Regions from separate parts of the Nocardioides seonyuensis genome, predicted to be linked through region 2. Evidence: predicted binding sites of a transcription regulator. Region 2 holds the regulator's gene; each other region holds the start of a gene.
The links. The regulator LexA, encoded in region 2, represses DNA repair genes until DNA is damaged. The targets are predictions, from matches to a motif close to TCGAACANNTGTTCGA.
Positions count from the first base shown of each region.

Region 1: a site for LexA is predicted at 2,302-2,317, ahead of EXE58_RS13405 (HNH endonuclease signature motif containing protein). Genes of this name have one in related genera too.
Region 3: a site for LexA is predicted at 5,191-5,206, ahead of EXE58_RS19325 (DUF6504 family protein). Genes of this name have one in related genera too.

Region 1 is NZ_CP038436.1:2,765,123-2,774,888, forward strand. Features, by position in the region: gene EXE58_RS13400 (IS110 family RNA-guided transposase) at 1-482, shown strand, start outside; gene EXE58_RS19530 (hypothetical protein) at 764-910, opposite strand; gene EXE58_RS13405 (HNH endonuclease signature motif containing protein) at 963-2,258, opposite strand; gene EXE58_RS13410 (DUF7848 domain-containing protein) at 2,485-2,820, shown strand; gene EXE58_RS13415 (YrhB domain-containing protein) at 2,908-3,192, shown strand; gene EXE58_RS13420 (GNAT family N-acetyltransferase) at 3,274-3,801, shown strand; gene EXE58_RS13425 (methylenetetrahydrofolate reductase) at 3,845-4,771, opposite strand; gene EXE58_RS13430 (DUF5302 family protein) at 4,866-5,051, shown strand; gene EXE58_RS13435 (MFS transporter) at 5,053-6,204, opposite strand; gene EXE58_RS13440 (histidine phosphatase family protein) at 6,252-6,824, shown strand; gene EXE58_RS13445 (PHP domain-containing protein) at 6,821-7,663, shown strand; gene EXE58_RS13450 (TIGR03557 family F420-dependent LLM class oxidoreductase) at 7,660-8,622, opposite strand; gene EXE58_RS13455 (SDR family NAD(P)-dependent oxidoreductase) at 8,682-9,434, opposite strand; gene EXE58_RS13460 (ParA family protein) at 9,501-9,766, shown strand, end outside.
Region 2 is NZ_CP038436.1:2,402,181-2,411,946, reverse strand. Features, by position in the region: gene EXE58_RS11730 (SRPBCC family protein) at 1-261, opposite strand, end outside; gene EXE58_RS11725 (outer membrane protein assembly factor BamB family protein) at 366-1,850, opposite strand; gene EXE58_RS11720 (PKD domain-containing protein) at 1,933-2,466, opposite strand; gene EXE58_RS11715 (hypothetical protein) at 2,727-3,239, opposite strand; gene EXE58_RS11710 (LysM peptidoglycan-binding domain-containing protein) at 3,566-3,916, opposite strand; gene EXE58_RS11705 (vWA domain-containing protein) at 4,106-5,452, opposite strand; gene lexA (transcriptional repressor LexA) at 5,587-6,330, shown strand; gene EXE58_RS11695 (ATP-dependent DNA helicase) at 6,331-8,325, opposite strand; gene secD (protein translocase subunit SecD) at 8,495-9,766, opposite strand, start outside.
Region 3 is NZ_CP038436.1:35,801-45,566, reverse strand. Features, by position in the region: gene EXE58_RS00215 (polyprenyl synthetase family protein) at 1-584, opposite strand, end outside; gene metF (methylenetetrahydrofolate reductase [NAD(P)H]) at 648-1,538, shown strand; gene EXE58_RS00205 (SIMPL domain-containing protein) at 1,558-2,166, shown strand; gene EXE58_RS00200 (phytoene desaturase family protein) at 2,163-3,473, opposite strand; gene EXE58_RS00195 (DUF4126 domain-containing protein) at 3,501-4,091, opposite strand; gene EXE58_RS00190 (YbaK/EbsC family protein) at 4,121-4,594, opposite strand; gene EXE58_RS19330 (hypothetical protein) at 4,643-5,113, shown strand; gene EXE58_RS19325 (DUF6504 family protein) at 5,307-5,660, shown strand; gene EXE58_RS00175 (SAV_6107 family HEPN domain-containing protein) at 5,673-6,119, shown strand; gene EXE58_RS00170 (DNA polymerase III subunit alpha) at 6,109-9,766, shown strand, end outside.

The DNA.
Region 1 (9,766 bases), 360 kb from region 2:
ACGCCGCGATCGAGGAGATGGCTGCTGACAGCGAGTTCACCCCGGTGGTGCGCCGACTCGGCTGCCTGCGCGGCGTCAGCACCCTGACCGGGTTCGCGTTGGCTGTCGAGATCGGTGACTGGCATCGGTTCACGGGCCGCACCATCGGGACCTTCGTCGGGCTCACACCGGCGGAGCACTCCTCCGGGGAGTCGAAGAACCGCGGCTCGATCGCCAAGACCGGCAACGGTCACGCGCGGCGACTTCTCGTCGAGGCAGCCTGGCACCACCGACCCCGCTACTCGGTCGGCAAGACCATGCGCGACCGCTGGGGCCTGGCCCCGGCAGCAGCCAGAGTGCGTGGGGACGAAGGCAACCACCGGCTGCACCAGCGCTGGGTGCGGTTCATCGACCACCGCAAGCGGCACAACGTCGCCAACATCGCGATCGCTCGCGAACTCGCTGGCTGGTGCTGGTCCCTGGCCATTCTCGACGACAGCTGACCAGCCACACCGACTGCTTCGCCACAGGACTCCGGTGACAGCGCGAGGAGCGACCCGCGTGACTCCTATGAGCAGACCATCGCGTCGACGCTCGTTCCTAGACAAGCGGTCCCGCTCCAGCCGGAACAACCGTCCTGCGGTAATCAACCCGCGAATATCAGACTGACCCGCGCGTCGAGAACGACACGCTCGCCGACAGTCCCACGACGAAGCACGAGGCGCCCGCCCGCAACCAGCGAGACGGGCGCCTCACCCTGCCCTTGACAGGAGATCGCTACATATCAGGAGTCGGACGCACCCGGCTCGGGATCGGGGTCGCTGGCCGGCTCTGAGTCAGGGTCGAGCTGCTCGGTGTTGGGCTCCTCGCCGTCCGGCGTGGGCGGCTCGGCGTCCTGGTCGGGGTTGTGGCCGTGCTGTTCCTCAGTCATGGCTCGGAGGTACCCGAGACGCGCGACTTCATCCGAGGACGCAGGCGCCACCTCAGGAGGCGAGCGCCAGCAGCCGTGCCGAGACGTGGCGCTCGGCTGGGGAGGGGTGTGACTGGTCTGTCGGCGGGTCAGGGGCTCGCGACCGGTGGACGTGGCCGGTCGGGGTGGTGACTGAGACCTCGGTGACGGCCAGAGGGTCGGGATGGGGCTCGTGGCGCCAGCCGTGAGCCTCCTTGGCGTAGTTGCAGGCCTCGCAGAGGCCCTGGCCGTTGTCGGAGGAGGTGACGCCGTCGTCGGCACGCCCGTTGACGTGGTCGACGTGGCGGATCGGAGCACTGCAGAAGGGGGAGCGACAGCGCCGGTCACGCAGCTTGATGAACTCGGCCAGCGCCCCGCGGAAGAAGCTCGTCGAGGACTCCATGGCGACCAGGGCGCCGTTGTGCGGTGCGGTGAAGAGCCGTTGGATCGTGGAGTGTGCGTGCCCTGCGGCGGCGATCACCATGCTCCTGGCCACAGATGCCGGGACGTGACCGGCCGAGAACACGTAGCCGGGCTCGTCGCCCTCGCCCATCAACGTCTCCGCGCTGACCAGCAGCTTGATGGCAGTCGGCGCCGGGGTGTTGCGGCCTCGGCCGCTGAGTCGACCGACCAGCGTGTCCGCGACGAGCTGGCTGCGGTCGCGCTCGTCGCCCTGGGCGCGCGCCGTCTCGGCGGCGGCGTCGAGCGAGGCCATGATCAGTGACAGGTCCGTGGCGGGCAGGGTCGCGCTCAGCTGGCCCATTCCGTCGCCGAGGATGCGGCCGGTGACCCGGCGCTTGGCTCGAGCCCTTTCGTGCCGCGCGAGCCAGCCCTCCTCGTCGCGGCGCAGCACCTCGCGCTGCACGAGGTCCCGCAGGTGACCGTCGCCGAGACCGTCCAGATCGCGGCACACGACCACGTCGACTTCGCGGCGCTTCTCGGCGTCCAGGCACGAGGTCTCGGACGCGATGATCTCGGCGCGACGCTCGTTGAGATCGCCCCGCTCGAGCGCTGCCAGTGTTTCGGGCAGGTCATGGAGGAGCGCTCGAGCCAGGGCCAGCTTGCGCCGGCCGTCGTGGGGCGACTCGCGGCGAGCAAGGCCGATCTCCTTGGCGATGCCGGCCTCGGGCTTGGGGCGACGCCGGCGCGGCTCCAGCTGTCGTCGTGCCTCGTCCTGGGCCAGTCGGTGCTGGTCGAGCTGACCGCTGATCCGGGCCTGCGTGGCACAGATGGCCGACTTCAGGCGCTCCAGCTCCTCGAGCTGGTCGACGCACTCCTCGGGGGCGGCGGCGAGGGGGATGGTGGTGAGTGCGTCCCTCAGCGTGCGCACACTCGCCCCGTGCGGGGTGAGAGTCGGCGAGCCAAGGGAGGATTCGAACACAAGTTCGATTGTAGGGCGTAGCGGAGCGGGTGGTCAATAGATCTGGGTCGCTGTGGAGGAACTACGTCTGGTGCCCTTCTCAGATCAGGCATCCGCCCTCGCCGTAATGACGACAGTAAAGTCCGCTCGTGCCTCATCAGCTCATGCCGATGAGCGGTCGTGTCACGATGCGGCCATGACGGATGATCGACTAATCGCTGAACGGGCAAAGCGCGTGGTCGCCCTGGTTGAAGACAACGTGAGAACCGAGTTGCAGGTTACGAACGGAGGTTTCGATCTCGGGCTCAGCGACGAGACGATTGAGCGGCTCATGCAGGGCGTGACCTCCGGTCTCTTGTACGCCTTTGCGGTCGACTGGTCGCCGGACTGGGTCAGGGCGGGCGATGTCCACCACTGGGAGGAGGCGGGCCGATACTTTGCGCGCTGTGGCGTCTGCCTTGCGGACTCCCCGCCGTCGCCAGACCAGGAGACTGCCGATGCCTGGGCTCACAAGCACGGGAATTCCCGCTGAGGGAACGCCCGGATCTGCTGCTAATGGTGCGCGGACCTGCCGATGAGCGAGCGCCCAGAGCACCGACTCCTCGGTAGCCTCGAACCCATGACCGAGGATGACGCACGCCGAGTGGCCGTCTCGTTGCTCAACTCCCGCTACCCCGAGTTCGCAGCGGGCGAGTGGGTGATCTCGGGCGTCGCCGATTACGACACCGCATGGGCGTTCTCCTACAACAGCCGCACGTTCCTCGACGCAGGCGAGGTAACCCACGCGCTTGCAGGCAACGGCGCGCTCGTCGTGCCCAAGTCCGGCGACGAACCATGGTTCACACGGTCGGGAGCCGACACGGCGAGCCAGATCGCCCGGGGCCGTTCCGCCTTCGAAACCTGACGCCAGCGTCCGGATCTGTCGTGGATGGTGCGCGGATCTGCCGGCGCGGATGTGTCGGGTCGACACGGCAGAGTGGGGACCGTGTCAGTCCCTTCTGAATGGCAGGCCACAACCCGGCTGTCGTTGCGCCCACCGACGCCCGTCGACGCCCCCGCCGTGCTGCGCATCCTCTCCGATGACTCTGTGGTCAGGTACAACCCTTCTGACCGGGTCGAGGAGCTGTCCGAGGTCGAGGCTGTCCTGCAGCGGTGGCTCGAGCACTGGTCGCACCACGACTTCGGCAACTGCTGCGTGTTCGAGAGGGAGACTGGACGACTCATCGGCAACTGCGGTGTCCGGCGGATGACCGTCCATGCAGCGCCGGTGCTCAACCTCATGTACCGCTTCCATCCGAGCGCATGGGGTCGGGGCTACGCCACGGAAGCAGCACTGGCGGTTCTCGACTGGGCGTCCCGGAGCCTGCCGGGCGAGATCGTGCTCGCCCGGGTGCGTCCCGAGAACGCCGCCAGCCAGGCAGTGGCACGGCGGATAGGACTGCGGCGCGATCCCCTCTTCGACGACCAGGGGAAGGACGGCCTGGACTGGGCTTTCACCAACCGCCCGCAGTAGGCCGTCGGCGTCCCAACGGCCGGACCCGCCGCAACGCCACCGCTCACTCCAGCCGGTGGAGCCCTTCACGCAGCCGCGCGGCAAGCTCGACGGAGGCCTCGATCTCGGCGCGCCGGATGGAGACGCTCTCGACGTTGAGCCCGAACGGCACGCCGAGCCGGCGACAGTAGGTCATCAGCTCGCGTGCGGCCGCCAGGGCGTACTCGAAGGACGCGTCGAGGGTGTCGTCGGCGTGCCGGAGCTCGTTCTCGATCCACCGGGGCACGTCGACGCCGAGCCATCGGAGGAACTCGAGAGTCTTGGTGGACCCGCAGACCGAGAACGTGAAGACGAAGGTCGCCGGGGCCAGCCCTCGTGCGAGGCACTCGTAGCGATAGTCCGACACGAGGTTCTTCGCGGCGGTCACGTCGTAGATCACCTGGGTGACGAAGAAGGAGCATCCGGCGTCCTGCTTCCGCAGGAGTCTCAGGTGCTCGTCACCCTTGCGCGCGTGGCGCTCGGGGATCGCCACTCCGCCGAGCAGCAGGTCGGGCCGTGTCCGCGCCCGCAGGCTCTGGGCGTCGGCCAGCGAGGTTGCGACGGACTCCTCACGCGACGCAGCACCGACGAACACCGACAGCCGACGGTCGGCCTCCTGGGCCCGCAGCCATGCCTCGAGGTCCGACTCGGCGTACTTCCCCACGGCCCGGTAGACGACGACGGGGGTGCTCCCGGTGTCGAAGTAGTGAGACAGGTAGTCGGCCGGATCCATCGTCGGCAGGAACGGGAAAGGCCGTTCCTCGGGGTTGCGACCGCTCTCGTCGTCGATGTCGTAGAGGATCAGACCGTCGAGGTCCACGGCCCGGAGGCGCTCGGCCGTGCGGCCCGCGATCTCCAGCGCCTTCTCCGGGGAGGCCTCCTGTCGCGGCGGGGTCAGCGCGAAGATGAGGAACTCGCCTCGCCCCTCGATGATGCGCCGCTGCAGGTCCACGTCGGGACCGTAGCGGACGCGGTGTGCAGAATCGGGTCGACGTCCTTGACACGGTTTGGCAGGGTGGAGCCACCGAACACAACTGGAGGACACCGTGGCTGACCAGGACCCCAACGCAGATCTGAAGGCGAAGATGCGGGAGGCGCTGGATCGCAAGGCCGGGCACGGCCATCCCGATGACTCGGCCGGCTCCAAGGAGAAGGCGCACGGCTCGGAGGTGTCGGCCAAGAACGTCGCCAAGCCGATGCACCGCCGCAAGGCGGGTGGCGGGGGCTCCTGAGTCAGACCGTGCTGTCGACGCGTACGTCTGCCGGCGCGAAGGCCCGCGTGAGCGGGAACAGCGCGAAGGCCAGGACGAGCGGCGCGGCGAAGCCCAGGCGCAGCGAGCCCGAGCCGACGAGCCCGGTCAGCACCGAGCCGAGGAGCGCCCCGACGTAGTTGAACTGGTTGAAGCGGGCGATCACTGCGTCCACGCGCGCCAGGCGGTCCTCCGGGCGGGCGTCGCGGGCTGCGAGGGCGGCTGCCGCTGAGAAGCTCAGCGGGGCGACCACGGCCACGGACCCACCCAGGAGGGTGAAGCCCAGCACGGCGACCGGCCAAGTGGGGGCGAGCACGACGACGGCGAGGGCGACCACGGCGACAGCCGCCCCTGAGCGCAGCAGGGCGACGGCTCCCACCTGCTCGGTGAGGCGGTCGCCGACGAGCCTGACCAGTCCGCTCGCCACGAGGTAGGGGAAGACGGCCAGCGCGATCAGCTCCTCAGGCGCGTCGAGGACGTGCTCGAGGTAGGCCGGGCCCCACGTGAAGGCGGCGGTGTCGACCATGTAGAACACCACGAGCGCCAGCCCGATGAGCATGATGGGCCGCCACGGCACGTCGACCTCGTCGATGGGGACGTCGGCCGAGACCGACCGGGTGGAAGTCACGAAGGGCAGGAAGGCGGCGGCGAAGGGCACGACCGCGACGATCGCGGCGGACTCCCAGGGCAGGGCCGAGCCGGCCAGGGCGAACGCCGCGCCGCACACTCCGCCGAGCGTCCAGGCGCCGTGGAAGGACGGCAGCACCACGCGGCCGAGCCGGTGCTCCAGGGCCACGGCCTGCATGTTGCTGCTGGCGTCGACGAGGCCCAGCGCGATGCCGTACGACGCCAGCCCCAGGACGAACACCAGCACGTGCGGGGCCAGCACGATGACGAGCACCGCCACGCCTGCCAGCAGCAGTCCGGTGCGCAGGAGCCGAGCGCTGCCGGATCGTCGGGCCAGGCGCTCAGCGACCAGGGAGCCCGCTCCGGAGAGCAGGACCATGAGCAGCAGGATCCCTGACAGCGCCAGCTCGCCGAGCTCCCACCGCTCCTGGAAACGGGGCAGCCTCGTGGTCAGGCTGATGAAGACGAGTCCCTGGGTGAAGAACGCGGCAGCGATGGCGGGACGCACGCCCGCATCGTGGCACTCCCCGGCATCCGGCGTGCGAGACTCGCCGCATGTCTGAGGCCCCGGCCCCCGAGCTCTGGCTGGTCCGCCACGGCGAGACCGAGTGGAGCCGGGACCACAAGCACACCTCGGTGACCGACCTGCCCCTCACCGAGGTCGGTGAGGCCGCGGCGCTGGCGCTGCGCGAGCGGCTGGCCGCCACCACCTTCGACCTGGTGCTCACCAGCCCACGCCAGCGGGCTCGTCGTACCGCCGAGCTCGCGGGGTTCCCCGGTGCCGAGGTGGACGACGACCTCGTCGAGTGGGCGTACGGCGACTACGAGGGCATCACCACCGCCACCATCCGCGAGAGCGTGCCCGGCTGGACCGTGTGGACGCACCCGAGCCCGGACGGGGAGACCGCTGCCGACGTCACCCGACGCCTGGACCGGGTGGTGCATCGAGTCAAGGGCAGCCGCGGACGGACGCTGGCCTTCGCCCACGGGCACTCGCTCCGGGCGCTGGCGGCCCGGTGGCTCGAGCAGCCGGTGCAGGAGGGGAGGTTCTTCCGGCTCGACACCTCCACGGTGTCCGTGCTCGGCTTCGAGCGGGAGACCCCGGTGATCCTGAGCTGGAACGCATGATGCGAATCGACCTCCACACCCACTCCAGCGTCAGTGACGGCACCGACCCGCCCGGCGAGCTGGTCGCCAAGGCCGCCGCGGCCGGCCTCGACGTGGTCGCGCTCACCGACCACGACACGGCGGCGGGCTGGGCGCAGGCTGCAGCCGTCGCCGAGCGCGAGGGCGTCGAGCTCGTGCGGGGCATGGAGATCAGCACGACGCACGAGCACCGCAGCGTGCACCTCCTTGCCTACTTCCTCGACCCCGCACACCCCGTACTGGACGCTGAGCTGGACCGCATCCTCCGTGGTCGTGACAGCCGGGTCCCGGGCATCTGCGAGCGGTTGGTCGCCGCGGGCATCGAGATCGACGAGGCTGACGTACGACGCGCTGCCGGCGATGCGGTCGCGGCCGGGCGCCCGCACGTCGCCGACGCCCTGGTCGCCAAGGGGGTGGTGGCCGACCGGACCGAGGCGTTCGAGCGGTTCCTCAAGCCCGGCCGCCCCGGCTACGTCCACCGCTATGCCTCGCCGCTCGTCGACATGGTGGGCGTCGTGCGGGCCGCCGGCGGAGTCAGCGTGGTGGCGCACCCGTGGGGGAGGGGGAGTCGCCGGGCGCTCGATGTCGAGACGCTCGGCATGCTCCGCGACCTCGGTCTCGACGGCCTCGAGGTCGACCACGAGGACCACGACGCCGCCGAGCGCGCGGAGCTGCGCGCCATCGCACACGGGCTGGACCTGGTGGTGACCGGGAGCAGCGACCACCACGGACTCGGCAAGGTCGGCCACCACTTGGGCGTCAACACCACCGCGCCCGAGGAGTACGAACGACTGCTCGCGCGCCGCCCTCCTGCGACCTAGGTCTGCCGCAGGGCTGGGAGCAGCTCGCTGGTGGCCCAGTCGAGGAACTCCTCCTGGTGGTCACCACCGATCTGGATCAGTGCCAGGTCGGTGAACCCGGCCTCGCGCCACGCGGCCGCGGCCTCCACCACCGCGCCGACGTCGTCGCCGCAGGGGATGGAGCCGGCGACGTCCTCGGGGCGGACGAACTGGCTGGCGCCCGCGAAGCCGGCGGTCCCCGGGAGCTCGGCATTGACCTTCCAGCCCCCACCGAACCAGCGGAACTGCTCGTGGGCACGCTGCACGGCGGCGTCGCGGTCGGTGTCGAAGCAGATCGGCATCTGCCCGATCCGTCGCTCGCCCCGCGACCCCGCGGACGACCAGCTCTCCACGAGGTCGCCGTCGGGCTCGGTGGTCACCATGTGGTCGGCCAGCGGGGCGAGGGCCTCGACCGACTGGGCTCCGGAGACGGCGGCCGCGATCGGCACCCGGGACTCCGGCAGGTCCCACAGCTTGGCGGAGTCGACACGGAAGTGCTTGCCCTCGCGGGTCACGTAGCCGCCGTCGAAGAGGGCGTTGATGATCTCCAGCGCCTCGACCAGCATCTCGTGCCGCACGTCGACGCTCGGCCAGCCGCGACCCACCACGTGCTCGTTGAGGTTCTCTCCCGAGCCGACGCCGAGGGTGAAGCGGCCACCCGAGAGCAGCTGCACGGTCGCGGCCTTCTGGGCGACCACGGCCGGGTGGTAGCGGACCGTCGGGCAGGTCACGTAGGTCATCAGGTCGACCCGCTCGGTCACCTGGGTGACGGCGCCCAGCATGGACCACGCGTAGCCAGAGTGGCCCTGCTCGTCGAGCCACGGGAAGTAGTGGTCGCTCATCACCTCGAAGTCGAACCCCGCCGCCTCCGCGAGAGCGGCATGTCGGACCAGGTCGGGCGGCGAGACCTGCTCGGTCATCAGGGTGTATCCGATTCGCATGGTGGCGTCGTACCCCCGTGGCCGTGGGCCATGCCGTGGGCCCTGCCATCGACCAGGTGTCAGCGGCGACCCATCGACTGGGCGAGTCGCAACGCGCGGTTGGGGATGACCCGGCTCAGCGCGGTGATCGTGCGGTACTGGGCGCCGGGGATCGAGTAGGCGCGTCCCTTGGCGAAGTCGTCGAGCGCGCGCGAGACGAGGAAGTCGGGCTCCAGCCACATGAAGCCGTCACCTCGCTTCACCTCCATGCGCTGGTGGAACTCGGTCTTGGTGAACCCCGGACACAGCGACATCACCCTGACCCCACGGGAGGCGTACTCAAGGTGGGCCCACTCGCTGAAGCTGTTGACCCACGCCTTCGCGGCGGAGTAGGTGCCACGCGGCAGGAAGGCCGCCACGCTGGAGACGTTGATGATCCCGCCCGTGCCGCGCTCGGCCATCGGCCCCAGCGCCGCGTGGCTCAGGCGCATCACCGCGGTGACCAGGACCTCGAGCATCGCGGTCTCCTCCTCGACGCTGTTGTCGAGGAAGCGCTTCTTCAGGCCGAAGCCGGCGTTGTTGACCAGGAGGTCGACCGGCTGGTCGCGGTCGCCCAGGCGTGCCTCTACGCGAGCCAGCCCGGCCCGCTCGGTCAGGTCGGCGGGCAGCACCTCGACCGTGACGTCGTACGACGACCGCAGCGTGGCTGCGACGTCCTCGAGCCGCTCGGTGTCACGGGCGACCAGGACCAGGTCGTCGCCGCGCGCGGCGAGCTGGCGGGCGAACTCCAGGCCGATGCCGGCGGTGGCGCCGGTGATGAGTGAGGTCGTCATGTGCCCAGCATCTCAGTGGACTCGTCCGCGCGTGGGCCCAGGCCCGGTCAGGCATGATGTGCGGTGATGAGCACGCACACACCGGTGGTTCTCGCCGTAGCCAACCAGAAGGGCGGCGTCGCCAAGACGACGACCGTCGCCTCGATCGGTGCTGCCCTGGCAGAGCTCGGCCAACGGGTCCTGCTGGTCGACCTCGACCCCCAGGCCTGTCTGACCTTCTCCCTGGGCATCGACCCCGAGGACCTCGACGTCTCGGTGCACCAGGTGCTCACCGCGGGGCTCGCTGCCACCGAGGTGATCATCGAGACCGAGGAGGGCGTCGACGTCCTGCC
Region 2 (9,766 bases):
CGGAACCGCCTCGACCTCGAAAGCGAACCGTCGGGCCGAGTCGGCGTCGGTCACCTTGCCGATCGTCGGCCACACGCGTCTGCCGTTGCGGTTGACCCCGAGGAATCGCGAGCCGGTCTGCCCTGCGGTGGAGTCGCGACGCAGCACCTTCACCGTCTCCTCCGCGATCTCGCTCATCCGGGCCGGGTCGCTGAGGAATGCGTAGACCGCCTCGGGCGAGGCAGCGATCTCGGTCTGGCCGGTGGCGTCAGGAGCGGTCATGTTCGTGAGTATGGCGGGGTCGGTCGCCGCTCTCCTGGCCGGTTTGGTCTCCGAGACGGGCCTAGGTCCCTGGATGCTCGCGGCATTGGCGAGTGATCCACGACTTAGTCGGGGACGTCGTACGCGACGACCCGCCCCTGCTGCGACACCACTCGGAGATGACCTGATCCTTCGATTGCCATCGCTCCCCAGAGCGAGAGAGGTCCGTCGGCGGGCTTCCCACTCGGCGTGCAGAGTCGATACACGGGGTTGGAGCGTGTCACTCCGTAGGCCTTGACGTCCGAAGTCCGCTCGCACAACAAGACGGCGTCCGGGCTGACAGCCATCAACCTGCCATCGCGCGTGTCGACACTGATCAGCTGCCCACGGGCGGACTCGACGACTCCGCCGTACGGAGTCAGGGGCACAACCTCATCCATGTAGGCGCGACGAGCGCCTGCCTCGCTGAGGGGGACACTCCACGTCGCTGCTCCGCTCCGAGGGTTTACTCCGCTGATGGACATGGAGATGCCCTTGACCTGGGCGTCCTCCCCCATCTTCTGCACGCTCGTGCCCTCAATCATGCACAGCGTGCGAGCCTCAGACGCGCCTCGGGCGAACTCACACCAAGGATTCGCGCCTCGCTTGCGCCAGAGCCGCTCGCCCGTCTCACCGTCGACACCTACGGCCTCGTATCGGCTCACCAACGGGAAGCGCACCCGATGGCCGCGTCGGTAGCGCGCGAGGAGTCCACTCGAGGCTGGCCGACCAACCCCACCGACGTACACATCCTCCGGCTCGTCGTACTCGAAGGACCACCCCGCGCTGGTACTCGACCCTTCGCGAAACACCTGACCGACAGGCACGCTCCAGCTCGGCCTGCGATACCCGCGGATCCTCGAGAGGTGGGCAGTCGAGCCCTCCCCCGACCAGAACAGGTCACGCCCGATCGCCATCGCATCTTGGTAGCCACGACTCTCGACCATGCGATCCGTCTTGAGATCCCAACGCTGTGGCCCCCTGCCCTCGGCGATGCCGTAGAAGTCCGGCGAGCCCTGCCAACCGGAGACACACACGTCGTGCCCGTCAGCACACGCGTCATAGTCGTCGCTCACGAGTGCCGCCTCCGCCACCACGTTTCCGGTGCGCACGTCCAACGCCGTAACGAACGAGCCGCGAGGCCCCGGTTCGGCGCTGCGGAGTAGCGCGACGTATCTGCCGTCAGCGAGCTGGGTGAACCTGGGCGCGAGTTGAACACCCGAGGGCAGTCCCCCTGGGTGATACGAGCTTTCGAACAGGGTGCGCCCTGTCTCCACGTCGAGACCCATGAGCTTGAGCCGATCGCCAGGCGCCTGCGCGAGAACGAGCGCCGTACTTCCGGCAAGTTCTGGCTGCCCGACGACCGGGATCTCGCGCGTCCAAGCTCGGGATGCCTTCGTGAGCTGACGCGGATCAGCAGGGAGAACCGTGGCGGAGGAATCCGACGACACTGGTGCCGCCTCCGACTCCGCGTTACCGCCGGACCAACTGCAGCCGGCAGAAGCAGCAGCGACCGCGACAATGCCGACAAGCACGCGCGGCACAGCGCGATTCGAACGTGGACAGGACATGGTTCGGCCAATGGCCATGGTGTCTCCCCGAGTGATTGTGCTGTTGATGGACAGTTGGCGTCGTGACGAAAGCGTCGCCGGATCAGCGAAGGACAAGCTGCGGCTTGGCCTCGAGGACCTCAAGCTCTGTCACGGGCCCGGGGACGGTGTGGGTCTCGCCGAGGTCCTGCCAGTCGCCGTTGCCGATCTTGTACGTGCCCGAGTAGGTCGTCGCGACGCTTGCCTCAACGTCGTCGGTGCTGGTGTAGACATGCGTGACCTCGCGCGACGGGTGCGGCGCGCCTGGGGTCGTTGTGGACAAGGTGGTGCCGTCGCCGAAGGACCAGGTGTACGACACCGGGGTGGCGATGATCTGGACGTCGGTCTTGGCGATACTCACCGTCTTCGACGTGGGTGCGGCGTTCGTCGTGTAGAAGATCGTCTCGAGGTTGACCAATGTCTGACCACCGCCTGGCTGGACTACGGCCGTCGAGCTGGGCCATTGCAGCTCTTTGAAGCTCTGCAGCACCTGTTCGCGAGAGGGCCCTGGGGCCACGTCGGTTGGCGCGCAGGTCATTCCCACCTGCACACCGTCCCGCGATACGGCGTACATGAAGCCCGGAACACCGTTGGACACGCAGGGCTGAACTGAACACGTGCTGCCGAGTGCCGGATCGACACAAAGAGGGAGTAGGACCCACTTGTGCGCGCTGTCCGAGGAAGACGTCTCCAGGTACTCCGCGTAGGTCCAATTGCAGTTTGCGTCGACCTGCTCCCACCCCACCTGGACGCAGGAAGCGGGTTCGTCCGCGCTTGCTTCGGACGGCGAGAGAACGACAAGCTGCAGGAGCGCGACACATAGTCCGAGCCAGATAGCACAGCCGCCAGTTCGGATCATCAGACGAACCCAAAGTGCGCGACGACCCATTCCCCCTGGCGTTTGGCCAGCGTGATCGAAATGGTGGCCTTCCCCGGCGGGAAGGTTCGCGTCTCACCCTTGGCGTCATACACCACCGTTTCAGGCACGGTCTTGGTTAGCTCGAAGGTCGGCACCTCGTCCTCCACCCGGACGAGTTTCGTGATCGTCGACCCGTCGAACTCAGCATGACCTCCCGCTCGGTAGACGCTTCTCACAGTCTCGACGAAGTCTTGGCACGGCTTGCACTGGGGCGACATATTGGAGTACTCAGCCGTCTCACCACTTACCTGCATCTTGTCCGAAGCTGCCTGCCAACGCCGGATGAACTCCTCCGGAGTCTCCTGCTCAGCTGTCGCAGTCTCGGTCGGCGTGGGCGTCGCGGCAGACGTGGAGGGCATCTTGGGCGAGGGCTCGGCCTCCTGACAGCCGGCCAGGGCGAGCCCGAGCAGCGGAGCGAGGGCGGTGGCGACGAGCGCGCGTCGTACGGACATCAGATGCCTTCCCGAGAACAGCGATGACGCGAGAGAACCTAGCGACAACGACACCTCTGCGGGACCCGCGGAGATCGTCCTGTGGACAACCTGCGGGGATGGCGGGTGATTTCGAGGCTCGCGAGTTCGCACCGCAACCACCTAGGGGAGCCGCTCGCACATCAACCGAGTCACCGCCCGGACCTCAACCACCGAGGGGAGCCGGTCGCGGCTCAACCATCAGCGCAAGCGAAGAGGGGCGGGCCGCGTAGGCCCGCCCCTCGTCTTCCCCTGGTCCACCGGTTGGGGTCGAAGCAACCGGTGGAGGTCTGTGGTGCTGCGGTCGCTCAGTCGGTGGCGACCGGGACGCGGAGCTTCTGGCCGGCGGAGACCGCGGCGGAGTCGAGGGCGTTGAGTCGCTCGATCTCGGTGATCATGGCGCGCACGTCACCGTCGTCGGCGACGTCGCTGGCGATCCCCCACAGCGTGTCGCCGGGGGCGACCTGGACGACCTCGGTGGCCGGTGCGGTGCCGGCCTCTTCGGTGCCGACGGCGCCGGCGGCGAGGAAGAAGGCCGCAGCGAGCGCGACCAGGAGCCCGGCGAGCACGACCACCACCCGACCCCGACGGGTCAGCCGCACGGTCGAGCGACGCGGGGCGGCGGTGCGGAAGGTGGGAGAGATGCTGAGGGTGCTCATGGTGGCCTCCTGGGGAAGTTCAGCCGGTCGTTGATGTCGAGGGAATGTCTAGAGCGAGCCACCGACAGTGGGTCGGACTCGATCAGAGATTCGATCGAACATGTGTACGACGATAGAGCAGGTGTTCGAACGATGCAAGCACCGTAGCGAACAAATGTTCGAGCCCCCAGCAGGGCTAGGCGCAACCTCTCAGGGCCGCGAGGCGTTCATCCTCCGCAGCAGCACCAGCACGAGCGCGCCCAGACCCAGGACGGCCAGAGCCAGCACGCCCACCACCACCCACAGGACGACAGGGACACCGTCCTCGGCGTCACTGGCAGCCGCGTCGGCCGCCTCGGACCCGCCGTTGGACGGGGTCTCGGTCGGCGTCGCACTGGCGGTGTCGGAGGGGGTCGCCGTCTCCGTCGGCATCGCGACGTCGGTGACCTCGACGGTGAACTGGTACTCCACGGCGCCGTACTCCTCGTCGGAGGTCGTGTCGTCGAGGATCGCGGCGAAGAAGTAGGTGCCGGCCTCGGACACGCCGTCCTCGAGCGGCGAGTCGACGAGGGCTGTCGTGGCGGTGCCCTCGCTGTAGTGGCCCCACCGGTCCAGCCGGCTGCCGTCGGGCTTGTTCAGCTCGTAGGCCAGGCAGCAGCCGTACTCCGCGGTGCCGTCGTCGGTGGCGGTGACCGCGATGCTCTGCCCGACCTCGAGGTCGATGGAGTACCACCGCGCCTCGCCGTTGACGATGTCGTCGACGTACGTCGTCCCGGGCTCGACCGGAGTCGCCTGGACCTGCGAGGGGCCGCCGTCGACCTCCTCACCCGCTGCCTGGAATCGCGAGATCGCCCGGCTCGAGACTGCGCTGAGCTGCTCGGTGAGCGCTGCGGTGTCGTCGGCAGGGACGTAGGTGCCACCGGTCGCGTCGGCGATGCACTCGAGCTGCTTGCGGGCGGCGGCGTTGTCCTGGAGGAACAGGCCCACGGTGTCGACGCGGACCTCGATGCCGTCGCGGGCCAGCTGCTTGGCGGCCTTGCACGGAGTCGGGTCGCCGCAAGTGTCCTCGCCGTCGCTGACCAGCACGATCGAGCGCTCGCCCTCGGCGGAGAAGTCGTCGGCCGCCTGGGTCAGGGAGTGCCCGATCGGGGTGAAGCCGGTCGGCCTCGCCTGCTCGACCGCGGCGACGATCTCATCACCCGACTCCGACGCTGGGGCGATGGGTACGGCGAGCTCGGTGTCACGGCAGCCCGGCGCCTTGGCGTCGCCGGCGTACTCGCTGCCGTAGAGCCGCAGACCGACCTCGACCTCACCCGGCACCGAGCCCACGAAGTCGCGCACCGCCTCGCGGGCGCCGGCCATCAGCGTCGTGCCGGAGGCGTCCTTGCGCTCCATCGATCCGGAGACGTCGAGGATGACGAGCAGCTGCCCGCTCGCCTCCTCGGCCAGCGCGGGCGCAGCGCCGGCCGCCGGCGACGAGGAGAAGCCGAGGGCCGTCACGAAGATGGTCGAGGCCACGGCGAGGGTCGAGGTGAGAGCGGGAAGTCGTCGAGTCACGGGTGGCACCCTCCCCCCAAGAAGGGCCGGTCAAACACGAGGGCATCCTGGGCAACACGCTTCGAACAGATGTTTGATCAACGGCCCGGCGATGGCTACGGTGGGGACACACTCGATCAGCAGGAGGCGCCACCATGGCGAAGAAGGACGCACCGGGCTCCCAGGGCCCCGACGCGAAGGTCGTGGCCATGCCCGACGGACCGCCAGACGCCACCGGCCTGACGCCTCGCCAGCAGCGCGTGCTCGCCACCATCAAGGACGCCATCGAGCAGCGCGGCTACCCGCCGAGCATGCGCGAGATCGGGCAGGCCGTGGGCCTGACGTCCTCCTCCAGCGTCGCCCACCAGCTGCGCGTCCTCGAGGGCAAGGGCTTCCTCAAGCGCGATCCCAACCGTCCGCGCGCCCTCGAGGTGTTCCTGCCCGAGGTGATGGCAGCGCGCAAGGCCATGGGTTCGGCCGAGGAGTCCTCGGTCGACGAGACCGGCATCGGCGACCTCGCCCCCACCGCGCTCAACATCCCGCTCGTCGGCCGCATCGCCGCCGGCGGCCCGATCCTCGCCGAGGAGCAGGTCACCGACGTCTTCCCGCTTCCCAAGCAGCTCGTCGGCGACGGCACGCTCTTCCTCCTCGAGGTCTCCGGTGACTCGATGATCGACGCGGCGATCTGCAACGGCGACTACGTGGTGATCCGCCAGGAGCAGACCGCGACCAACGGCCAGATCGTCGCCGCGATGATCGACGGCGAGGCGACGGTCAAGACCTTCCAGCGCAAGGACGGCCACGTGTGGCTGCTCCCCCACAACGCCGCCTACGACCCGATCCCCGGTGACAACGCCACGATCCTCGGCGTCGTGACGGCGGTGCTGCGCAGCCTCTGATCAGCCCGCGGCCAGCCGGGCGAGCGCCTTGCGCACCAGCGCCGGGTCGGTCGTGGTCCACATGGGTGGCAGCGACGCCTTGAGGAATCCGCCGTACCTCGCGGTCGCCAGCCGCGGGTCCAGGACCGAGACGACCCCGCGGTCGGTGGTGGTGCGGATGAGGCGTCCGGCGCCCTGCGCGAGCAGCAGGGCCGCGTGGGTCGCCGAGACCTCCATGAAGCCGTTGCGGCCCATCGCGTCGGCGGCCTTGGCGCGCGCGGACATCAGCGGGTCGTCAGGCCGCGGGAACGGGATGCGGTCGATGATCACCTGCTGGCATGTCTCGCCCGGCACGTCGAGGCCCTGCCACAGCGACAGCGTGCCGAACAGGCACGTGTGGGGATCCTCGACGAACTGCTTGGCCAGCTCGGGCAGCTGGGCGTCGCCCTGGGCGAGCGTCGTGAGGTGGGGCAGGCGGGTGCGTACGACCTCGGCAGCTGCCTCGGCGGCACGGCGCGAGGAGAACAACCCGAGCGTGCGGCCCTCGGCTGCGTCGACGAGCTCGCAGATCTCGTCGAGCTGGGCGGCACCCAGGCCGTCGCGGCCCGGCGGCGGCAGGTGGCGGGCGACGTAGAGGATGGCCTGCTGGCCGTAGTCGAACGGCGAGCCCACGTCGATGCCGCGCCAGGGCAGCACACCATCCCCCTCGGGGTCGGAGCCGCCGTCGAGCACGCGCTCGGCCGGCTTGAGGCCGAGCGAGGTCGCCACCGCTCCGAAGTCACCCCCGAGCATCAACGTCGCCGAGGTGAACACCACCGTCTTGTCGGTGAGGAGCTTGTCTCGCATCGGCCCCCACACCTGGAGGGGCGCGACGTGGAGACGAGCGGGGATCCGGTCGCGGGCCTCGTTGAGCCAGAGCACGTCGGCCGCCGACCCGCTCGCCATCCGCTCGGCGTTGACGAAGACCTCCTGCAGGAGCCCACGCGCCTGGGTGCGGCCGGCGTCGGCATCGCCCTCGCCGCCCTCCTTGGGGAAGGCGGAGATGCACCCGCGGGCGGCGTCGCGCACCCGCGCCAGGGCCTCACCGAGCTGTTCGGGGACCAGGTCGATCCGCCCCGGTGACGTCGCGATGATGGCGTCGGAGAGGTCGTCGGCGGCACTCTCGAGGTCGCCGATCGGGTCGCCGTCGACGTCTGCCAGCCAGCGATTGGCACGCTTGGCCGCACGCTCCACGTCGGCCACCGCGAGCTCGTCGGTCGCCGCCTGGGTCACCCGGGCGGTGAGCTCGTGGGCCTCGTCGATGACCACCGTGTCGTAGTCGGGGATCATCGGCACCTCCTCGATCGCGTCGATCGCGAGGAGGGAGTGGTTGGTGACGATCAGGTGGGAGCGGTGGGCCTTCTCGCGCGCGAGCTCGGCGAAGCACTCCTGGCCGAACGGGCACTTGGCCGCGCCCAGGCACTCGCGGTGGTTGACGCTCACCTGGCGCCACTCGCGGTCGGTGTGGCGTGGAGCGTTGTCGCGCTCGCCCGTGCCCTTGGCCTCGGACTCCTCCTCCGCCCAGGCGCGCAGCTCGAGGACCTTCTCGGCCATCGATCCCATCGGTACGTCGACCAGCGTGCCCTGGTCGTCGGGCACGCCGTTGCGGATGCGGTGGAGGCAGGCGTAGTTGGAGCGGCCCTTCAGCACGGCGTGGGAGGTGTCGACGCCGTCGACGCCCTTGACCGCCTCGACCAGGCGCGGGATGTCGCGCTCGACGAGCTGGTGCTGCAGGGCGAGGGTCGCCGTGGCCACCACGACCCGCTTGTCGTGGAGCAGCGCGGGCACGAGGTAGCCCAGCGACTTGCCGGTGCCCGTCCCGGCCTGCACCAGCAGGTGGCGGTGGGACTCCATCGCCGCGGCGACCTCCTCGGCCATCCGCACCTGCCCGTCGCGCTGCTGGCCGCCCAACGCCGCCACCGCGGCGGTCAACACCTCGGCGACGGTCGAGGACGCAAGAACGCTTTCAGGCACCAGAGAACCTTACGGGCCGGCGCCGACAGAGCGTCGTACGCCATCCACAGCGGGACCTCCGCGCTGGCTCACGCCGACTCGACGATCGGTTGACGCCGACTCGGCGGGAGGTTTGCGCCGATTCGGCGGGAGGTTTGCGCCGACTCGGCGGGTGTTCGCGCCGACTCGCCGGTCAGACGACGGCGCCGGAGTCCTCGGGGTCGCGGGCGACCTTCTCCTTCTTGACCCGGCTCATCGGCCACTTCTCCTGGAAGTAGGTGAGGATCGGGGTCGCGGTGAACATCGAGGAGTAGGTACCGACGATGAGGCCGACGAGCAGCGCGATGGAGAAGTCGCGCAGGCTGTCGCCACCGAGGACGGCCAGGGCCGCCAGGATGAACATCGTGCCGAGGCCGGTGTTGATGGTGCGCGGCACCGTCTCGATGACGGCACGGTTGGCCATCGCCTTGAACGAGTCGTCGGGGCGGGAGGCGTACCAGCGCTCGCGGATGCGGTCGAAGACCACGACCGTGTCGTTGACCGAGAGACCGATGATCGTCATCGCCGCCGCCAGGAAGATGCCGTCGATGGGCTTCTCCAGCCAGGCGAACAGGCCCACCACGAGGATGACGTCGTGGAACATCGCGAGCACCGCGGCGACGCCGAAGGTCCACTTGAACCGGAACGCGAGGTAGAGCAGCTGGGCCAGGAACGCCACACCGAAGGCGATGAGCGCGTTGTTGCGCAGCTCCTCACCGAGCGACGCGCCGATGGTCTGGTCGTCGATCTTGTCGACCTCGCCACCGATGGCGGCCAGGGAGTCCTCGATCGCCTGCTCCTCCTCGTTGGAGATCTCGCCGGTGCGGACCGTGAAGTCTGCGGTGTCGGCCGTCTGCACCACGGCGGTCGGGAACCCGGCCTCCTCCACCGCGTCGCGCGCCTCGTCGATCGAGATCTCCTTGGAGACCGAGTAGTCGAGCTGGCGCCCGCCGGTGAACTCCACGCCCAGGTTGAGGCCGTTGACGACGATGCCGAGGATGGCGATCAGGAGGGCGGCCCCGGAGACCGCGATCCAGGCAGCCCGGCGCTTCATGATGTCGAAGTCGGACTTGTCGAGCCAGGTGCGGACCCTGCCGACGTTGCCGAGACCGCTGATCGCCGGGCGCTGCTGGACCGGGCGGTTGGCGACGGCGAGCTCACAGAGCACGCGCGCAACGATCAGTGCGGAGATCATGGAGGCGATGACACCGATGGACAGCGTCACACCGAAGCCCTTGATGGGCCCGGAGCCGAGGAAGAACAGCAGCCCGGCGGCCAGCAGCGTGGTGACGTTGGAGTCGATGATCGCGGTCCACGCCTTGTTGAAGCCGACGATCAGGGCGCGCCGCAGCCCCGCTGAGGGATATTCGGCGTACTCCTCCCGCGCTCTCTCGAAGACGAGGACGTTGGCGTCGATCGCCATGCC
Region 3 (9,766 bases), 1.6 Mb from region 2:
GTCATGGCCGTGTCGACGTCGGCACGCCCCCGTGCCTGCACCGACACGTCGAGGAACTGGCCGGCGATCACCTCGTTGCGGCACAGGTCGAAGACCCGCTGTCCGTCCAGGACGCGCTCGGGCGGGAAGCCGCTGCCGCGGAGCATCTCCTCGGCCCATCCCAGCAGCAGGTCGCCGAGCAGGATCGCCGCGGCGGCGCCGTACTGCTCGGGGTCGCCCCGCCAGCCCGCCGCACGGTGCTCGGCCTCGAAGGTGCGGTGCGTCGAGGGGCGGCCGCGCCTGGTGTCGGAGGCGTCCATGTAGTCGTCGTGGACCAGCGCGCTGGCATGGAGCAGCTCGAGCGAGGCGCAGGCTCGAGCCAGGGACTCGGGGTGGTCGTTGGCCGGCGCGACCGCCCGGTGCCCCCAGTGGCAGAAGGCGGCGCGGAACCGCTTGCCGCCCGTGACCGAGGTGCGGGCCTCGGCGAGCAGCCGGGTGGCATCGGGACCCAGGGGCGCCAGGAGGGTGGCCTGGTGGTCGAGGAAGTCGTCGAGCACGCCCTGCACCCCGACGCGGAAGGTGTCGGGATCCCAGGATGCGCTCACGCACGGAGCCTAACCAGTGGGACGATCACGCTGATCGGCGCGTGGCTCCCTAGGCTCTGCCCCATGACGCAGGACCCGGGACGCAGCATGCGCGACCTCATCGAGGGCGGTGACAGGTCCTTCTCCTTCGAGTTCTTCCCACCGAAGGACGAGGCAGGGGAGGAGCAGCTGTGGCGCGCCATCACCGAGCTCGAGCCCTACCGGCCGACGTTCGTCTCGGTGACCTACGGCGCGGGCGGCTCCTCCCGTGACACGACCGTGCGCATCGTCGAGCGGATCGCACGCGAGACGTCGATGCTGCCCGTCGCGCACCTGACCTGCGTCGGTCACACCACCGACGAGCTCGCCGCGATCCTGCGCGACCTCTCCGACGCCGGCGTCAGGCACGTGATGGCGCTGCGTGGCGACCCGCCCGGCGGGCCCGGCTCGCCGTGGACGCCCACGGAGGGCGGTCTCGACCACGCCGACGCGCTCGTGGCGTTCATCAAGCGCACCATCGACGCCAGGGTCGGCGTCGCAGCCTTTCCCGAGGGTCACGTCGACGCGCCCTCGCTCGAGGCCGACGCACAGGTGCTCAAGGCCAAGCAGGACGCCGGGGCGGAGTTCGCCGTCACCGAGATGGTGCTGCGTGCCTCCGACTACGCCGCCCTCGTGGAGCGGGCCCGCGCCATCGGCGTGGACATCCCGATCATTCCCGGCATCATGCCGATCCTGAGCCTCCGCTCGATGCAGCGCATGGCCGAGCTGTCGCGGCGCGACCTGCCCGCCGAGGTGGTGGAGAGGCTGACGCCCCACGCCGACGACGCCGCCGCCCTCCGCGCCGAGGGCATCGCGATCGCCACCGAGCTCTGCGAGCAGCTTCTCGGGGATGGCGCCCCGGGCCTCCACTTCTACACGCTGAACTTCTCGCGCGCGACGCGAGAAATCTTCACCGGTCTCCAGATCACCGTCTGATCGCCGCTAGCCTGCCGCCATGCGCACCGTCACCGTCACCGGATCCGGCATCAGCCACGTCGCCCCGGACGTCGCCGTCCTCCGCGTCGTCGCCGTCCAGCGGGGGGAGGGAGTCGCCCAGGCCTACGAGGCGATGAGCGCCTCGGCTGCCTCGCTCGTCGAGATCGCCGTCCGCCACACCGATCCCTCCCGCATCTCCTCGACGGGGGTCTCGGTCTTCCCGACCCACGACCACGAGGGCGCCCGCAGCGGCTACGAGGCCCGCCACTCCTACGCGATCATGTGCGACGACCTGGCCGTCGCGGGCGACCTGCTCACCGACCTCGCGCAGAAGATCGGCGACGCGCTGGGGGTCGACAGCGTCGGGCTGGAGGTGACCGACGGTGCCTCCGCTGCCGCGGAGGCGCGCGAGGCAGCCTTCAGCGACGCCCGCGAGCGGGCGATGAGCCTGGCCCGCATGGCCGGGCTCGGACTGGGACAGGTGGAGTCGATCGTCGAGACGACCGCACAGGGCGACTCGATCCCGCGCGTGGCCTCCAAGCTGGCCATGTCTCGCGACGCCGTCGGACTCGAGCCCGGCGAGACGGCGGTGTCCTGCTCGGTCACCGTCGTCTGGACCCTCAACTAGCCGCGCTCAGCCCGGCCGACCACCTCGGCGACGAGGGCGGCGCTGAGACCGACGAAGGGCAGTCCCGGTCCGGTCGTGGCCGACGCGCCGGCGGTGAGGACCCCGTCGACAGGTGTGCGGGGACCCAGTCGCTCACGCGCGGTTCGCGGCCCGCGCCACTGGACGCCGTGGGGCGACCCGCCCCACTGCTCGACGAGGTCTCGCGGCGACCTGTCGACCCGTGCGACGACCTGCTTGCGTACGTCGATCCCGCCACGGGCCAGCGCGACGACGATGTCCTCGGCCAGTCGGCCGCGTCCGTGGAGTGTCCAGGCGGCAGCGCCCGCGGGAGCCTTGCCGCCGGTCCGCACGACCAGGAGCGGGTCGCCGTGGATCACCACCTCGTGCGGGAGGTCGGGCAGGTCGCCCTCGAGTCCCAGGTGGCACACGACCGGAGGGATCGCCGGCATCGTCCGCTCGACGTACGGCGCCAGCGAGGGCAGTCGACGCGGGTCGATCGCCACGACCACGAGGTCGGCGGGGATCTCGCCGGTCGTGGTGTGGACGGCGACGACCCGTCCGCTGCGCACGACCAGGTCGACCGCGGTGGTGCTGGTGAGCACGCGGACCCCACGCAGCACGAGCCGCTCGGCCATGGCGCCGCCGAGGGCGGCGATGCCACCGGGGACGGTCCAGGTGCCGAAGCGCTGCTCGAGGTAGGAGGTGATGCCCAGCCAGGCCGGGACGTTGCGCAGGTCGTGCCCGTCGGCGACGGCCGCGTGCCCACCGACCAGCCTGAGCCGCTCGTCCTTGAAGCTGCGTCGCAGCCTCTTGTGGAGCGACTCGCGCGAGGCCAGCAGCGAGGTCAGCTCCTTGGGCGCCAGGTCGGGGTTCCACGGCCGCTCGAACCACTCGCGTCGCAGCAGCTCCCACACGTCGCCGTACGACGCCACGTGGTCGACCCACTGCCGCCCCAGTCCGGCACCGAGGCTCTCGACCGCGGCCAGCTGGGCTGCCCGCGAGCCGCCCGGGAGGGCCAGCGAGGAGCCGTCGGCGAAGCGGTGCTCCCGCACGAGGTCCAGCGGCTGCAGGTCGAGCTCGCGCTCGAGCGGGCGGCCGGACTTGCGGAAGAGGTCGCGGACCACGGCCGGCAGCAGTGTGGTGGACGGGCCGGCATCCCACGTGAAGCCCTGGCTGGACTCCGAGCCCAGTGCGCCGCCGAGCACGTGGGAGCGCTCGACGAGGGTGACGTCGTGGCCGAGCTTGGCCAGCCTCGCGGCGCTCGACATGCCACCGAAGCCGCCACCGACCACCACCACGTCCGACACGCGGTGAACCCTAGTGACCCCGTCCCGCTAGGCCGCCTGGTGGATGGGGTCCTTCTTCTTCCAGCGCCGCCAGCCGCGGCGGACCAGGCGGGCGACCAGCAGGAGCATGACGAGCCCCAGGGCGAGCAGGACGCCGGCCAGGGCAGCGGCCGCCTCCGGGTGCTCCAGGGCGAACCAGACGACACCGAGGACCGCGAAGTCCTCGGTGAGGCTGGCAGCGACGTTGGTGACGGGCTCGGGGGAGGAGTTGATGGCGAGTCGGCCGCCGGCCTTGACCAGGTGGGAGAGCAGCGCGGTGCCTCCGCCCACGGCCCCCAGCACCGCCTGGTCGAGCGAGGAGGCGTCACCGGCGAGCAGCACGCCGATCACCGTGCCTGCCGTGGGACGGATCGCGGTGGAGATCGCGTCCCAGGTGGAGTCGATGTAGGGGATCTTGTCGGCGATGAACTCCATGGCGTAGAGGAACCCGGCAGCGGCCAGGACGTCCCACCGTGCGAGGACGTCGGGGATGTCGCTGAACGTGCCGAACCGGTCGGCCAGCCCCATCACGAGCACCACCAGGTAGGCGTTGATGCCGCTGGCCCAGCCGGTGGAGAAGGTCAGTGCCAGGGAGTCCACTCGGTCACCTCCATGCTCGGACCTCCATGTCAGGCCACCTCGGCCACGGTGCCACCGGTCATCGCGAGGAGCTCGTCGAACGTCGTGGAGAACACCGCGGCGGGGTGGCCCGCAGCTGCCCAGATCGTCTCGTGCCGGCGCAGCCAGGGGTCGATCCAGGTCGGGACAGGGGCCGGGTGGTCGAACGGCGAGACGCCGCCGATGACCTGTCCGGTGTGGCGTCGTACGAAGTCGGGGCTGGCGCGGTCGAGGCGCTCGACGCCCACCCGGGCGGCCGCTGTGGCGGTGTCGACCCGGTGGGCGCCGGAGGTGAGGATCAGGACCGGGTGGCCGCCGGCGTCGAACAGGAGGCTGTTGGCGATGGCGCCCACCTCGCAGCCGAGCGCGGCGGCGGCGAGTGCGGCAGTGTGGGCGCTGTCCGGCAGGATGACTACCTCACCGGTGCCGCCGCGCCGGACGAGCTCATCTCTGAACGAGGTGATCGCTGGGTGCTCACTCGACATGGGGGGAGCCTAGCCAGCACGGACCGCAAGTGCCTTCGGAGGGAAATCATGTCGCGCGAGATGCCGGGATCAGTGGTCAACAGCCTGCGGGTGCTCGCCCTGCTCGTGGCGACCTCGGGCGTGATCACTCTGCTCACCTGGTTGATGAGCGACGACATCCTGATGACGTGGGCCGAGGGCAACCCCACCGCGCAGGAGATCCTGGCCCAAGGGGGGATCGAGGCGCTGCGTGCCGACCAGATCTCGCCGGGGTTCGTCGCCCTCGCCGTGGTGGCCTTCGTCGGCTTCGCCCTGCTCTCGCTGGTCCTGGGCGCGTTCCTGGCCGGCGGGTTCCCCTGGGCGCGCTGGGTCCTGACGGCCACGGCGTTCATGGGAGCGCTGGTGGTCACGGTCTGCCTGCAGAACCAGATGCCGACGATCTTCGTGGTCCTCTCGGTCCTCCTGATCCTGCTGGGTGCGCTCCTCGTGGTCCTCCTGTGGCGCAAGGACACCACCGCCTACCTGCGCGACGACGTCTAGCCTCCGGCTGCGTTCCTCCGGTCCGTCGGGGCCGTTCTCTTGAGACTGTCGGACAGGGGTAGTACCGTTCAGGGTGTTCGAACAAACGTTCGACAGACCCGGGTGGCGGTGACCTCGACCCCCACCGACACCCGGGTCGCCCCGGGGTCGACTGACAGCAGGCAGAACCTGCCAGAGGTGCAGTGGAGGCGTGATGAGGCAGTACGACGACCCCGTCGAGGTGCGACGCGGCGAGACCGAGGGGCCCGACCAGTTCCTGTGGCGCGGCCGGCTGTGGAAGGTGCGCGCGGTGCTGGCGCACTGGGTCGAGACCGGCCCCTGGTGGCAGTCCGCCGGAGTGCGGGCGGTGGTGGGCTCCGACGAGGCGACGTCGCCTGCCGAGACCCGTCCAGACCAGACCCCTCCCACCCAGGCCCACACCGACATGCTGGTCGAGCGCGAGCTGTGGCGGGTCGCGGCAGGCCGTGGCGTCGACAACGACGGAGTCTTCGACCTCTCCTTCAGCTGGACCGACGGGCGCTGGCAGCTCGTCGGCTGCGTCGACTGAGGGGGAGTGACGATGTCTCCCCACCTCCTGCCCGCGACCACCCACTCCTACCTCGAGCGCTCGGCCGCCTCCCTCCACGAGGCGGTCACCGCGCGCGACGTCCCGACCCGCTACGCCTGCGCCCACGTCGCGGCGTTGCAGGCTGCGGCCGCCCTGCTGGCGGCACGGGCTCGCCCGGCGCCACGGGCCCGCCGCCAGAAGAACGCCTGGGTCCTGCTGGCCGAGGTGGCCCCCGAGCTCACCGAGTGGGCACGCTTCTTCGCCGCCGGCGCTGCCAAGCGGGCAGCCGCCGAGGCGGGCTCGACCCGAGCCGTGACCGAGCGCGAGGCCGACGACCTGGTGCGCGACTCCGACCGGTTCCTGGCCGTGGTGGAGCAGTCGTTGGGGCTGGTGCCCCACGTCCGTGCAGGCGGTCGGGCAGCGGTGCCCCACGCGAGCGAGCACAGCGGTGTCGCCTGATCCGTTCGTCCATCTCCACGTGGCGTCGGGCTACTCCCGACAGTTCGGCGCCTCTCATCCCCACGTCCTGGTGGAGCGGGCCGTCGAGCACGAGATGGACACCCTCGCCCTCACCGATCGCGACGGCACCTACGGGGCGGTCAAGTTCGTCAACGCCTGCCGCTCGGCAGGTGTCCGCCCGGTGCTCGGGGTCGACCTGGCGGTCGGGGCAGGGCGGGCGACCTTCCTTGCGGTCGGTCGGGCCGGCTGGGCTGCGGTGTGCCGGATGGTCTCCGCTGCCCACCTCGCCGGTGAGCGGGGCCGTCCCGTGGCCGGCCTCGACCTGCTCGCGCCCCACCTGTCCGGCGGGCACGTGGTCGTCCTGCTGGGGCCGGCCTCCGACCTGGGCATGGCGGCGACCCGACGGCGTGACGACCTCGGCGCGGCCGTGATCGAGTCGTGGTGCGAGGTCGTCCCTCGGGAGAACCTCGTCGTCGAGCTGGTCTCCCACCGGCTCAGGGCCGGCCGGGGCGGTGCGGCGACCTGGGGTCCCGGCACGTCCCACCATGCTGCCCGGATGGCCGCGATGGCCCACCGGGCCGGCTTGACGAGCGTGCTCACCAACGCGGTGCGATACGCCGACCGCCTGGACGCGCCCGTCGTCGACGTGCTCGACGCCGCCCGTCGGCTCGTGCCGTTGGGGTCGGCCAGCCTGCGTGACATCGGCCCGGACGGCTCCCGCGGCAACGCCGAGGGGTTCCTGAAGTCCGGCAAGGAGATGCACGAGGTCGCCGAGGAGGTCTGCCGGCTGGCCGGCATGGGTGACAGCGAGACCGAGGCGCGCCGTTTGCTGGCCCGCACCCGGGCCGTCGCCGACCGTTGCGCCCTCGACCCGCGGGCCGACCTGGGCATCGGCGAGATCCACTTCCCCGAGTTCGACGCCGGAGCCCGAGGAGCCGATGTCGAGCTCCGCCGTCGGTGCGAGGCCGCGATCGGAGGCCGCTACGGCAACGCGCCGCGCCAGCGGATCTGGAAACGGCTCGACGACGAGCTGGAGATCATCAAGACACTGGGCTACGCCTCCTACTTCCTCACCGTCGCCGACGTCACCGACATGATCGGTGCGATGGGCATCCGCCGGGCGGCTCGCGGCTCGGGTGCCGGGAGCCTGGTCAACTACCTGCTCGGGGTCTCCGGTGTCGACCCGATCCGCCACAACCTGATCATGGAGCGGTTCCTCTCGCCGCTGCGTGCCTCGTTGCCCGACATCGACATCGACGTCGAGTCGGCGCGCCGTGAAGAGGTCTACCGCGCGATCCTCGAGAAGTTCGGGGGAGAGCGCTGCGTCTGCGTCTCGATGATGGACACCTACCGGGTCCGCCACGCCGTGCGCGATGTCGGGGCTGCCCTCGGCATGCCGCCGGGTGAGATCGACGCCATCGCCAAGGCCTTCCCCCACATCCGCGCCCGCGATGCCCGGCTGGCGCTGCGCGACCTGCCGGAGCTGCGGGCCAGCGGTCTGACCGGGTCCTGGGGAGGGCCGGGCGGCCTCGACCTCTTCTTCGGCCTGGTCGAGCGGCTCGACGGGCTGCCCCGACACATCGCCATGCACCCGTGCGGAGTGCTCCTCTCCGATGCCACCCTGCTCGACCGGACCCCGGTGGAGGCCTCCTACTCGGGCTTCCCGATGAGCCAGTTCGACAAGGACGACGTCGAGGAGCTCGGCCTGCTCAAGCTCGACGTGCTCGGCATCCGGATGCAGTCGGCGATGGCCCACGCGGTCGCCGAGGTGGCACGGGTCGACGGCGTCGAGATCGACCTCGACGACGAGGTGCAGGTCCCCTTCGACGACGTGCCGACCTACTCGATGATCAGCGAGGCCAAGACCCTGGGCGTCTTCCAGATCGAGTCACCGGGTCAGCGCGAGCTCGTCGGCAAGTCCGGCATCGAGAGCTTCGAGGACATCATCACCGACATCTCGCTGTTCCGTCCCGGCCCGGTCAAGAGCGACATGATCACCCCCTACCTCGAGGCCAAGCAGGGATGGAAGATCGCCCGCTACTTCCACGACGACCTGCGCCCGATCCTGGAGTCGACCCGAGGTGTGGTGGTCTTCCACGAGCAGGTGATCGAGATCATCGCCAGGTTCGCGCGGGTCTCCTACGCCGAGGCCGACGAGAAGCGTCGCGCCCTCGGAGACACCGAGGGGATGGCCGAGACCAAGGTGTGGTTCCACGCGCGGGCGCTCTCGCACGGCTACGACCTCCCACTTGTCGAGAGGCTGTGGAAGGTGCTGGAGTCCTTCGCCTCCTTCGGCTTCTGCAAGGCGCACGCGGCGGCCTTCGCGCTGCCCACCTACCAGTCGGCCTGGCTCAAGGCCCACTGGCCGGCCCACTTCCTGGCGGGGGTGCTCACCCACGACCCCGGCATGTATCCCAAACGACTGATCCTCGACGACGCCCGCCAGTTCGGGGTGGGTGTGCTCGGTCTCGACGTCAACGCCAGTGAGGCGTCCTACTGCGTCGAGCGCAGTGAGCAGCACCCTGCCGGCCACGCGATCCGGATCTCGCTCGCCGACGTCAAGGGCATCAGCGAGGCCGAGGTCGCCCGCATCGTCACCGCGCGGGAGACGCCCTACGTCTCGTTGTCGGACTTCTTCCACCGGGCCCGGGTCTCGCGCCCGGTCCTCGAGCGGCTGGTGCTGGCCGGCGGCTTCGACTCGGTCTACGACATCGACGCCGGCGATGCCACGGTCCAGCGTCGTGGTCGGCTCACTCGCCGTGACCTGCTGCTGCAGGCCGCCGAGCTCGACCGGCATGCCCGGGTGCTCGACCGCACCTCCCGTGGTCGGGGCCTTGCGGCGCGCCGGACGCTGCGACCCGCCGCCGTGCGGGCCGCGGGCGCAGCAGAGCTCAACAGCTCCGACCCCGCGGTCCGGGCGGCCGCCCAGTCCCGTGCGGCCCAGCCGGTCCGACCGGCCGACTCGGTCCAGCTGACCCTGAGCCTGGGTGACGAGCCGGGTGGGCAGGGGGAGCGCGCCACCGGCCTGCCCGAGATGAGCCGCCACGAACGGATGCGGGCCGAGCTGGAGATCCTCGGTCTCGACGTCAGCCAGCACGCGGTGACTCCCTACGCCGAGTTCCTCGACGCACTGGGCGCGACCTCCAGCCGCGACCTGCTCCGTCGTCGCAGTCGCTCCGAGCTGCTGGTGGCAGGGGTCAAGGTCGCCACCCAGACTCCGCCGGTCCGCTCGGGTCGGCGGGTGGTCTTCCTGACGCTGGACGACGGCACCGGGCCGGTGGACGCGACCTTCTTCGAGGACGCCCAGGCTCCCTGCGCCGCCACGGTCTTCGGCTCGTGGCTGCTGCTCGTGCGGGGCGAGCTCCGGCGCACCGGTCGCCGTGGCGTCTCGCTGCGTGCCACCGGCGCCTGGGAGCTGCCACGACTGCACGCGCTGTGGTTGCAGGGCCGCGACAGCGACGAGGGGATCGACCTGGTGCGCGCCGAGCTGGCCCGCCTCGACCGGCCGGTCAGGACGGATGACCCGGCCGACACAAGCCCCCAGCAACGACGCGTGCTCGTGCACAGCAGCGGGTTCCAGATGTCCCCCTATGCCGACATCAGACCGGCTGGCGACTCGGTGAAGGACGTCGCCCGCAAGCTGTGGC